Regions from separate parts of the Butyribacter sp. genome, predicted to be linked through region 1. Evidence: predicted binding sites of a transcription regulator. Region 1 holds the regulator's gene; each other region holds the start of a gene.
What was found. Region 1 encodes HrcA, which represses chaperone genes, less so after heat shock. Its sites were predicted from a motif close to TGTTAGCACTCNNNNNNNNNGAGTGCTAACA; they were not measured.
Positions count from the first base shown of each region.

Region 2: a site for HrcA is predicted at 1,792-1,822, ahead of clpB (ATP-dependent chaperone ClpB). Genes of this name have one in related genera too.
Region 3: a site for HrcA is predicted at 3,250-3,280, ahead of ACZLXV_RS00460 (Hsp20/alpha crystallin family protein). Genes of this name have one in related genera too.

Region 1 covers NZ_DBLYGC010000016.1:14,806-19,056, reverse strand. The annotation lists gene dnaK (molecular chaperone DnaK) at 1-983, opposite strand, end outside; gene grpE (nucleotide exchange factor GrpE) at 1,032-1,652, opposite strand; gene hrcA (heat-inducible transcriptional repressor HrcA) at 1,673-2,734, opposite strand; gene fliK (flagellar hook-length control protein FliK) at 2,992-4,251, shown strand, end outside.
Region 2 covers NZ_DBLYGC010000006.1:42,939-47,189, forward strand. The annotation lists gene ACZLXV_RS04095 (KAP family P-loop NTPase fold protein) at 1-381, shown strand, start outside; gene ACZLXV_RS04100 (DUF3791 domain-containing protein) at 394-633, shown strand; gene ACZLXV_RS04105 (DUF3990 domain-containing protein) at 630-1,100, shown strand; gene ACZLXV_RS04110 (DUF3791 domain-containing protein) at 1,097-1,324, shown strand; gene ACZLXV_RS04115 (hypothetical protein) at 1,336-1,485, shown strand; gene clpB (ATP-dependent chaperone ClpB) at 1,922-4,251, shown strand, end outside.
Region 3 covers NZ_DBLYGC010000001.1:115,370-119,620, forward strand. The annotation lists gene ACZLXV_RS00445 (PEGA domain-containing protein) at 1-301, opposite strand, end outside; gene ACZLXV_RS00450 (hypothetical protein) at 400-1,401, opposite strand; gene ACZLXV_RS00455 (hypothetical protein) at 1,597-2,346, opposite strand; gene ACZLXV_RS00460 (Hsp20/alpha crystallin family protein) at 2,611-3,078, opposite strand; gene ACZLXV_RS00465 (AzlD domain-containing protein) at 3,350-3,664, opposite strand; gene ACZLXV_RS00470 (AzlC family ABC transporter permease) at 3,661-4,251, opposite strand, start outside.

The DNA.
Region 1 (4,251 bases):
GTAAGCTGTTTAACTTTATCCTGTACTGCCGGGATACGTGTAGAACCACCTACAAGTAATACTTTTCCAAGTTCAGAAGCTGTGATGCCTGCATCATTAAGTGCATTCTGTACAGGTGTTGCTGTTGCTTCTACAAGATCATGTGTAAGTTCATCAAATTTAGCTCTTGAAAGATCCATGTCAAAATGCTTTGGTCCTTCTGCTGTTGCTGTGATGAATGGAAGATTGATATTTGTTGTTGTAGCTGATGAAAGCTCTTTCTTTGCTTTTTCAGCAGCTTCTTTCAATCTCTGAAGTGCCATCTTATCTGTTGAAAGGTCAATGCCTTCTTTATTCTTAAATTCCTGAATCATGTAATCTGTAATCTTCTGGTCAAAGTCATCACCACCAAGATGATTGTTTCCTGATGTTGCTAATACTTCGATAACTCCGTCACCAATCTCAATGATAGATACATCAAATGTACCACCACCTAAATCGTAAACCATGATTTTCTGCTCTTTTTCATTGTCAAGACCATAAGCAAGTGCTGCTGCTGTTGGCTCGTTGATAATTCTCTTTACATCAAGACCGGCAATCTTACCTGCATCTTTTGTAGCCTGACGCTGTGCATCATTAAAATATGCCGGAACAGTAATAACTGCTTCTGTAACTTTCTCACCAAGATAACTCTCAGCATCGCCCTTTAATTTCTGAAGAACCATTGCTGAAATTTCCTGTGGAGAATATTTCTTGTCATCTATTGTAACTTTATAATCAGAACCCATGTGTCTCTTGATAGAAGAAATTGTCTTGTCAGCATTTGTAACTGCCTGACGTTTTGCAGGTTCACCTACAAGTCTCTCTCCTGTCTTTGTAAATGCAACAACTGAAGGTGTTGTTCTTGCTCCCTCTGTATTTGCAACTACTACAGGTTTTCCACCTTCCATAACTGCTACACAAGAGTTTGTTGTTCCTAAATCAATACCAATAATCTTACTCATAATGATTGCCTCCTATATTATAATCTCTTTATTTCATATTTTATTAAACTAATTAACTACTTTTACCATGCTGTGTCTCACAACACTTTCTTTGTACATGTAACCTTTCTGCATTTCTTCTGCAACTGTTCCGCTTTCCAATGAATCATCATCTACAGCCATAACAGCGTTGTGAAGGTTCGGATCAAACTCTTTTCCTACTGCTTCAATAGGCTTAACTCCCATCTCTTCAAAAGCAGTGAGCATCTGTTTGTAAACCATTTCTACGCCTTTAACAAAAGGTGCATCTTTTTCTTCCTCAGGAACTCCCTGTAATCCTCTCTCAAAGTTATCCATGACCGGAAGAATTTTTTCAATCACACTCTTTGCTCCGACTTCAAACATCTGGCTCTTTTCTTTTTCTGAACGCTTACGGAAATTTTCAAACTCAGCAAGCTGTCTCACCCTCATATCTTCAAGTTCTTTAACTTTCTCTTCAAGCTTTTCAACTGCCTTGTCTTTTTTTCTTCCAAACTTCTTTTCTTTCTTTGGTGTTTCTTCACCGGAAGTTTCCTCTTTTTTATCTTCTGCTGTTTCTGTTGTTTCTTCTACAGCATCATCAACACTATTTTCATCTTTTACTTCTTCAATATCTATGTCTTTTTTTATATCTTTATTGTCTGCTGCCAATTTCCTGCCACCTCTCTTATTTATTTGTCCTTGAATATATCATCAAGTTCAGACATTAGCGACTGCAATGTACTTACAACCTTATCATAATCCATTCGTTTTGGTCCTACAATGCCAATTTTTCCATATACACCTTCGTGTATTTTATATGTCGCCGTAACAACTGAACAATCTTTCATGGTATCTACTTTTGTTTCATTTCCGATATAAACCTGAATGTCATGAGTATCACTTGAACCCGATTTCTTAGAATCACTTTCACCTGCTTTTGATTCTGCCGTATCAAGCCAGTCACCTATAATATTTTTTTCCTCAAAGGCATTTAATATCTCTGTTGCACTTGCCTTATCCGAAAGTTCAGGATATTTTAAAATGTTTGTAGCACCACTCGTATAAATTTCTAAATCATCATCTTCAGTAAGTGCCTTACCGATAACTTCCAAAACCGAATCGATAACTTCCGTATAGCTGCCAACCTGTTCTTTTATCTTTCTGATAATAGCCAAGTTCATCTCGGTAACATCAAGACCGTTTAATGTGGTATTTAAAATAAAGTTTAACTTTACCATCATCTCCTGGTCTATCGAACCCTCGACTTTTACTATTTCATTTTTAACTACATTGTTGTCAAGAACTATGACTGCCAGAATGCTGTCTGCATCAACCTGTGTAAGCTGGATAAACTTAACTTTCTTCGACTCATATCTCGGTCCCGAAACAAGTGTCGCATAATTTGTATTGTTTGCAAGAAGCTTAGCTACCTGTTTAAGTAATACATCTATCTTTCCCGCTTTTTGTTCAAGTTCATCTTTCAGATTCATAACTTCACTTGTCTTATCATCAAGCATCGTATCTACATAAAGACGATAACCTTTGTCAGAAGGAATTCTGCCTGCTGATGTATGAGGCTGTATGATATATCCCATCTCTTCAAGATCAGACATCTCATTTCGGATAGTCGCTGAACTTAGATTCAAGTCTGTATCTTTTGAAATCGTTCTTGAACCAACCGGCTCTCCGGTTTCAAGATAAGTTCTGATAATCGTTTGAAGTATCTTTAACTTTCTATCATCTAACTCCACTTAACCACTCCCTTCTGTTTCTCTGTTAGCACTCTTTGTGGTGGAGTGCTAACATCTATAAAGTAAGATAGCACGCATATAAAATCTTGTCAAGGATATTTTGAAACTTTTTTATTTTTTTTGCAACTTAATACTGAAGTCTTACCAAATAAGTCGATATAATAGATATAATGATGCAGTATTGCGAAAATTGCATGGCAATGAAGCAATCCGTGGCATTGGTTGGTAATAATAATATTAAAAAAACGAGGAAAAATATGGACAATAATACAAATAGAATAAATTCACTAAATGCAAACAGATTAAACAGCCAGACATCAAACGGACGTGCACAGTCCAGGACCTCCACATCACGCGGCGGAAACGCCGGCACACAAAGTTCAGGTTCCGTATCACGCACTCCCGGCGGAAACAGTGACTATGGCGTTGCCAGAAGTGCAACCCAGCTCAGAGTGGGTGACATTGTAAAAGGTGAGATTTCTGACCTAAGGGGCAACGAGATAACTGTCACTCTTGATAACAATACCATATTAAAAGGATATATAGAAGACAGCTCAAAGCTTTCAATCGGACAAACTGCAGCCTTTTCGCTCAGCAGTCCAAATCCCGGTCAGATTTTGCTCTCCCCTGTCAAAAACAGCTACTCTGATACGGAATTAAATCTTATAAACAAAGCCCTTGAAGAAGCGGGACTTCCTAATACAGAGCACAATCAGGCAACAGTAAAAGCTCTTATGGACAATCTCCTGCCAATAAACAAAGAGTCGATACAGTCCCTTATGCAACAGGCTTATGACTGTAAAACAGAAGATTTTTCAACTCTCGCCATAATGAAAAGGCTTATGATGGATATAAATGAAGATACCGTATCACAATTTTCAAGTTACAGACACGGGACATATCATCTTATTGACAAGCTTTCTTCACTCTCTTCGGAAATACCTGATTTGCTTAGTTCACTTTCGCAAAATGCCGATTCACAATCAGTTGCCGCATTTGGTGAAAAGCTTATATCAATACTTTTTCAGTCGTTTGATGAAGAGAATAACGCAGCAAACTCCCCTTCCATATCTTTCCTGACTGATTCAGAGCGTCAGGAGCTTATGGACATACTTTCTAATACGGCAATGACAGAAGACACTCTTGAACAACTTGAAAACGGTACATTGTCTCTCCACGATGCACTTACCATACTCAGAGACTCTGCTGGAAGCAAATCACTTGTTTTTCCGGACGGAACAAATCCTACAAACGAGCTTTTTCAGCAGACCCTTTTAAACATTGACAGTACACTTGAATCCGCAACGGATATTTCAAAATTAAAAAATACGGATTTATTTAAAAACATTCCTACTATCAATGAAAATGCACCGATAAACGAAACCACTGAAACTTCTGATACTGCTGAGGCATCCGAAGTTTCAGAAGATGCTGGCAATGCTGGTAATTTGTCTGAAAACACTGTAACACCGAACAATGCCGCACCTGACAGTAAAATTGGATTTGCCGCAAAATTC
Region 2 (4,251 bases), on a different contig from region 1:
CTGATGGCATGTCAATATAAAATGGATAGTGCTATATTAGCATCTGAGTTACTTGTTTTATGCATAAAAGAGAAAATGTCAACAGTTAGTATGAATTGGATAGTTGATGCATCGGGTTATCCAGATGTCGAAACTGAAATTGGAAAAGATTATTTTGATTCAATAAGGAATTACGCAGAGAATATCAGACAATATCCTACAAGAATAAACGACAAATTTGTATGCAAGCAAAGTTATTTTATTGACAAAATGATTTTTATAATTTCAGGATTGAATAATGAGTATAAAAATAATATGTGTGGTTCGTTTTATTGTTCGGATAAGGAAATGGAAGAAAAGTTGGATTTTTCAAAAAGAGTATATGAATTATTAAGAATATAGGAGGGCTTGCGTATGATGACGGATGAAAAAATCAAAAATTCTGATGAGTTGGAGTTTGCTATATTTTGTATTGAAAATGTAGCGGCAAAGCTGGGCGTGGATGCAGAACGTGTTTATCAGGCTTTTACCGAACAAAGCGATATTCTGAATGGATATATCGTGCCAGAATATGAAGTGTTGCATACCCAGGGGCGTGAATATATTGTAGCTGATATTCTCGATGTTATGAGAGAAAGGGGCGTGGAAATATGATTCTTTATCATGGCTCTTTTTTGGAAATTGCAAATCCGGATTTGGTTCATTCTCGTTCCAATGTGGATTTTGGGCGTGGCTTTTATGTCACACCGATGTATGAACAGGCGGCGAAATGGTGCAGCAAGTTCAAACGCCGTGGGAAGGATGGAATTATCTCATGGTATGAATACGATGAAAACCGGGAAGCCGAACTGAAAATGTTGAAGTTCGATTCTTATTCCGAAGAATGGCTGGATTTCATTCTGAACTGTCGAAGTGGAAAAGATTTGACAAATTATGACCTTGTTGTAGGTGGTGTTGCCAATGATAAAGTGTTCAATACAGTGGAATTGTTCTTTGATGGACTTATTGATAAAACAGAAGCAATCAATCGCTTGCGGTATGAAAAGCCGAATCAGCAAATATGTTTTCGCACAGAGAAAGCATTGTCTTTGTTGCATTTTGAAGGGAGTGAAACACTATGACAGCGAATCCGATTTTGCTTCAGAAAAAATATAGCCGTGTTATCGAATGCTTTGCCAAACAGCAGGGACTTTCACTGGATGCAGCATTGAATTTCTTTTATCATTCCCAGGTTTACCAGCTAATCCGTGACGGTGTTTCTGATATGCACTGCATGAGCGATGAGTATCTAGCAGAAGAATTGAAACAGGAATATACAGACAAAAATAAATTTTTGATAAAGTAAAAGGTGCCGAATTGCGGTTCAGTAGTGGTGAAGTTGATTTGCGTATCAATATTTATCGAGGTCAGGTTGCTACAGATAATCTCAATAACGCCAACAAAATGTCGGATACTATTGATAAAATGCCGGATACTATGAGTAAAGTGCCGGATAGTGCCGGATAGTGCCAACAAAGTGCCGGATAATGAACAGAAACAAAAAATTTATAGATATGTATCGGAAAATGAATCTATTACTACTGCTGAGACGGCAGAGCTTTTAGAGGTCAAACCGCGTAGAGCTAGAGTTGTTTTAAGGAATATGGTTAATAGTGGTTGCTTGAGAAAAGAAGGTACGGCGCGGAGCACAATTTATGTAAAAAATATGGAAGGAAAATAATGTAGGATGGATAGTTTACAGTAAGTATTTATCGGGATAAGGTTATGAAATCAGAAGATTCAGCAAGGTGTAGCACAAATTCTTTAAAAAATAATTAGCACTCACCTCTTGACAGTGCTAACAATCAGTGCTATTATGTCTTGCAGATAAAGAAAACAATGTTATTGACATATAAGTTTTGAATAAAAAACAATGTCATTCTCATAGAGGGGAGGAGATTACATGAACATTAGTAAATTTACTCAGAAATCGCAGGAAGTAGTTCAGGGTTGTGAGAAGATTGCTATGGACTATGGTCATCAGGAGATTGGCGAGGAACATTTGCTTGCATCTATGATGAAAGTTGATGACAGTCTTATCAGCAAACTCATTGAAAAGATGGGAATTGAACCTGAAGTATTTCTGGCACAGATAGATGGACTTTTAAATAAACGTCCGAAAGTGACAGGCGGAGATATGCGTATCGACCGTTATCTTAATGAAACGCTTATATATGCGGAAGATGAAGCAAAACGCATGGGAGATGAATATGTTTCTGTTGAGCATTTGTTCCTTAGTCTTCTCGCACATCCTAGCAAAGAAGTAAAGGCACTTTTCAAGCAGTGTCAGATAACTAAAGAAAGATTTCTCCAGGTGCTTTCACAGGTGAGAGGAAACCAGCGTGTGACAAGTGATAATCCTGAGGCAACTTATGATACACTTGAAAAATACGGAACCGACCTTGTAGAAAGAGCAAAGGAAGGAAAAATGGATCCTGTTATCGGCAGAGATAGTGAGATTAGAAATGTCATCCGTATTCTTTCGAGAAAAAATAAAAATAATCCGGTACTTATCGGTGAGCCGGGCGTCGGTAAAACAGCGGCAGTTGAGGGGCTTGCACAGCGTATAGTAAGAGGTGATGTGCCGGGAGAGCTTAAAGATAAAAAAATATTTGCACTTGATATGGGGGCACTCGTCGCAGGTGCAAAATACAGAGGTGAGTTTGAGGAAAGACTTAAGGCGGTTCTTGAGGAAGTAAAGAAAAGCGAAGGTCAGATTATACTCTTTATTGATGAGCTTCATACAATTGTAGGTGCCGGAAAAACAGATGGTGCCATGGATGCAGGCAATATGCTTAAACCAATGCTTGCAAGAGGTGAACTTCATTGTATAGGTGCGACAACGCTTGACGAGTATCGTATGTATATTGAGAAGGATGCTGCACTTGAAAGACGTTTCCAGCCTGTTATGGTGAGTGAGCCGACTGTCGAGGACACGATTTCAATACTTCGTGGACTTAAGGACAGATACGAGGTATATCATGGCGTAAAGATTACGGATGCCGCACTTGTTGCAGCAGCAACACTTTCAAACAGATATATTTCAGACAGATTTCTTCCTGATAAGGCAATAGACCTTGTGGATGAAGCGTGTGCGATGATAAAAACAGAACTTGATTCACTTCCGGCAGAACTTGATGAAGTACAGCGAAAGATTATGCAGATGGAAATTGAGGAAGCTGCTCTTAAAAAAGAGACAGACCATATTTCAAAAGAGAGACTTGCAACGCTTCAAAAAGAACTTGCCGAACTTAAAGAAAGTTTTACGGCTCAGAAGTCAAAATGGGATCAGGAAAAATCATCTGTTGATAAAGTAAACAAAGTGAAAGAACAGATTGATGCACTTCATACTGAAATGGATGCGGCAAAGCGTGAGTATAATCTTGAAAAGCTTGCAGAACTTCAATACGGCAGACTGCCTGAACTTGAAAAACAGCTTGAGGCAGAAGAAGCAAAGGTTAAGAAGGAAGACAGGACACTTGTGCAGGAAAATGTAACAGACGATGAGATTGCAAAGATTGTGTCAAGATGGACAGGGATTCCTATCACAAAATTAAACGAAGGTGAGAGAGAAAAAACACTTCATCTTGAAGATGAACTTCATAAGAGAGTTATCGGTCAGGAAGAAGGAGTAAAGCTTGTATCTGAGGCTATTCTCCGTTCAAAAGCGGGCATTAAAGACCCTACAAAACCTATTGGTTCATTCCTTTTCCTCGGACCAACAGGTGTAGGTAAGACAGAGCTTGCAAAAACGCTTGCGGCAAGTCTTTTTGATGATGAGAACAACATGGTTCGTATCGATATGAGCGAATACATGGAGAAATATTCAGTGTCAAGACTTATAGGAGCACCTCCGGGATATGTGGGATATGAGGAAGGCGGTCAGCTTACGGAGGCAGTCCGCAGAAAACCATATTCGGTAATACTTTTTGATGAGATTGAAAAGGCACATCCGGATGTATTCAATGTACTTTTGCAGGTGCTTGATGATGGACGTGTGACAGACTCACAGGGAAGAACGGTAGACTTTAAGAATACAATTATTATTCTTACATCAAATATAGGTTCTTCATATCTTCTTGACGGAATTGAGGAAGACGGAAGCATAAGTGATGAGGCAAGAGAGCATGCAATGGCTGATTTAAGAGCGAGCTTCAGACCTGAGTTCCTTAACCGCCTTGACGAGATAGTAATGTTTAAGCCGCTGACAAAGAATAATATTCAGGGTATTAT
Region 3 (4,251 bases), on a different contig from region 1:
TCTGACCCAGCTCAAGCTCATCCCCATCAATCTCTTCTTTATACTTATCAGTAATCTCAGAAGATGCATCATAGTTCATGATAGTGTCAACATCCGTATCAATTTCTCTGACTGAAATCTGCCTGAGTTTTTTATCTATGCGTGTAATAATTCCTGTGAAGCTCTGTGTTTCTATAGGTTCAGCTGTCTGCTGCTGACCTTTTTGGTAATTTGAGGACTTTCCACATCCCATCAAGACCCCCGCAAAAGCCATAATTATAAGCATTAGGCATATCAGCCTGAACCTTATACTTTTGTACATCAATATATCCCCCCAAATCAAAAAGTCAGTGCACAGCCTGCTTTTTCTGACCTACACTGTACCTTTTGATTATACCTCAAAACTGCTTAAAAAAAAAGTCAAACTGTCAAATCTTTTATCTTAGCGATAAATTTTTGTCTGTCACTTTCCTGATTCCTTATTTTTTCAAGTTTTTCATAATTTTTTTCCGAAATCCACGTCTTTTTGCCATTATAATAAAAATTAACCAGTTTCCAATATTTCTCCGGATACATCAAAAGTGCATATAACATTTCCAGTTCACCCGTTTCCATTTCCCTGCTGTTAATATATGCCGTAACAATTGATATACCCATGTCACTGTTCCAGCTGTTTTTTTCCATGGTTTTTCTAATCCAGTCATAAAGGTCCGTAACCTGAAGCCCCACTGCCGCTTTTTCAAAATTAGATGTAATTATATTTTCTCCTGCAAATGAAATATTATGATAATTATAACTTCCATGAATTATTCTGTTTTCACTGATTGTCTTTTCACATAATTTATCCGCATTGCATTTTTTAATATACTCAAGTGCTTCTAATCCCTGATTGTAAAATTCCTTAAACGAGTTCAAAATACTTATTTCCATGCGGTTTTTCTTCTTTTTTGCTTTAATATAACTATTTACACGCTTCATTTCATTGTTGTGTTTTTCAAACATAGAAATAATATCAATTTTAGATGTGTTTAATTTGATAGCCAAATCCGTAGAAAGTCTCATATATTTATGTAAATACGCAAGATGTGATGCTGCCATGCAAACCTGTTTTTCATCTTTTATGTCACATTCCTGTGATTTAAACCATCTTCTAACTACCCATTTTCCGCCACATGGGTCATCACTTATATATTTTTCAGAATTATTTTTCAAAGCAATGTCTACATATTCATATCCATTTTCGACCAACCGTTCTTTTACGTTTTCCTCGAAAAATATTTTTGTCTCATCTCCAAGATATGGTTTCACAACATAAAACCTGTCTCCACTCTCGATAACCACCGAACCTCTGACACGCCTTCTTGTTCTTATATCAAGCTCATATTGTTTAAGCACTTCATCAACTTTCTCATCCATTCCCATAAAAAAACACCTCCATAACATACCTGACTAACAGACACATCCATGCGGTACAATATATGTACCTGTACATTTGTATCTTATTCAAGGTATGCTATAGAGGTAAACTTTAGAACCCTATCACTGAAACCAAAAATAAAACCAGCATTTATAAGAGAATGCTGAATTCACAAATTAGGAGCTTCACCGCTTTAGGTATTAGTTAGTACTTTTATACTTAATTTTATCGTATATGAATTGATTATTTTTTTTATCGTATTTCAATGTCTGAACAATCTCACCTATCTTATTTCCTACTGTTCCAATCGAAATATCATCACCTATTTGTATTTTCCCATTTTCTATTTTACATTTTCGTATTCCTACTATACCTTCTAATTTTTTTCCGGGCACATCTTGTTTACTACAAACTTGTTGTCGAAAATCTACTGCCGAAACTTCCACAACTAAATTTTTTTCTCTATCAGCAGATATTGAAACATCGTTATCTTCCCATAGCGAGTCAGGCGTAGATATTTCCGACCATTCTCCATTTGTCTTTCCAAATATTTGAATATCGCACGATACTCCAGACGCACCACCTTCTAAAAACATTACAATTTCTTTTCTGCCATCCCCCGTAACATCTGCTAATTTTATATCAGGATGCGCATACCCGGCTCCTATAGCAACTCTTTTTAACATAACCTTTTTTCCGTTTAAAGTAATATTGGTATCTGTTACATCATTTTCATTTTGGCTAATAATCAATTTTTGGCTGCTATTGCCAATATTTATTGCTTTCTCACATATGTTTTCATATTTTGCTGCTAAACCAGATGACATATTTGTTGTATCACTTACAGATGTCTCTTTTGCAAAATTCCGATTTACAAATTGCCTTGATAACGCTCCAATTACCGTTATAAACACTATCGTCGCTATCATAGAAACAAATAATCTTTTCATACTTTTAATCACCTCTCAATAACAATAAATAGACATGTTTTCTCTCTACCCTATATTTCTCTACCCTATTTGTAAGATAATATCTCCATTTATTTTTGTCAACAATGTTTCTGCTTGAATTATTCTCGCTGTGGCTTTTTAACGCAAAGATTGATAAAGAATATTTTTCTTGTTTTTTGTAATTATATAAAAAACAGCCACAGAAAACACGATAAAATCGTGATTTTCTGTGGCTATTATTTTTTTTAATAATGTTTGAAGTTGTTATCCTTCAATTGCAATATATTTATGTTCATCTACTTTCTTCTCAGGCTCTTTTTTCGGAACAAAAAGTTTCAAAATACCGTGTTTAAATTCAGCTTTAACATCTTCCTGTTTAACAGCCTCACCAACATAGAAACTTCTCTGGCATGCTCCTGCATAACGCTCTTTGCGAATATATCTTCCGCTTTCTTTCTCTTTTTCGTCCTTATCAAGACCCTTAGCTGCACTGATAGTTAAATAACCGTCCTCAATAGAAGCATTTATTTCATCTTTAGTAAAGCCAGGCAAATCAATTTCAAGCTCATAACCATCTTTTTTCTCTTTAATATCAGTTTTCATGATTCTTCCTGCTTTTTTACCATATAACTTCTTCTCGGTATTTTTCATGCTCTTGTCGAAATCATAAAATGGAAACTCATCAAACCAATCATCAAACAAATTTTCTCCAAAAATACTAGGCATTAACATAAGTCATCTCTCCTTTTCATATATGCTTTATTACCTTGTTTCATGGAACCGGGATGTTTCAGCAACTCAGAAGATTTCTTTTTTATTTCAATCTTCAAATTCAATTGTATGATTGAAATTCTTTTCTTCTTTTTGTTCCCTTCCTTTGTTCTGATTATGTTATATCACTTTTATTAGCACTCGTCAAGAGTGAGTGCTAATAAATTTTGTGAACTTTTTGTGTCCTGTTAATAATTTCGCCTGCAACGAATTTTGAAAAGGAGTACTTTCCCTACACCAATTCGACCATCGAAACCAAAAGCACTGCAACACAGGCTGCTACGGCAACAGTAAGCAGGCTCCTTCTTCTATACGCAAAGAACACACCGACTATAGTTCCTGCTATTCCCGAAATCAAATCCGCCGTCGAATAAATTATTGCCGGAAATGTCATTGCGCCGAGCACAGCATATGGAACATACGCCAAAAACGATTTGATAAATCTGTTTTCTATTTTCCCACTAAACGCCGTCAGAGGTATTGCTCTGATAAGATATGTAACTCCTGCCATTACTATAAGATATATAAAAAATGTCTTTGTATTCATTTATTCCCCTCCATTTCCTCTGCATCATCAATCGGATAAAGCAATGCTCCGGCTGCCGATGCTATAACGGCACATATTATTATCACAAAACCTGATGATACCTTGTTCAAAACAGGAAACCACTTAAACATACAGCTTAAAATGACTGCAATTATTATTACCTTGAGATAGCGGCTGTCATCCCTTGCCGCCGGGAGAATTATTGCTAAAAACATTCCGTATATCGCTATACCGAGTGCATCACTTATAACTGCCGGAAGAACGCCGCCAAGTACTGCTCCAAACGCTGTTCCGGCTATCCATCCGACATATGAAACAGATATTATTCCAAGCATGTAATACTTGCTTATCGTCTTGTTACGGCTGACTGAAACCGCAAATATTTCATCCGTGACGCAAAAACTCACTGCCATTCGTGTCGGTTTCTTAAATGTACTGTCCACTTTCTGAGCAAGAGACAATGACATAAGTGCATATCTTATGTTTATGACAAGCTGAGTCAATGCCATCTCGACAAGACCACCGCATGTTGCCATAATCTCAACACCCGCAAACTGTCCCGCTGATGTCACATTGGCAACCGAGAT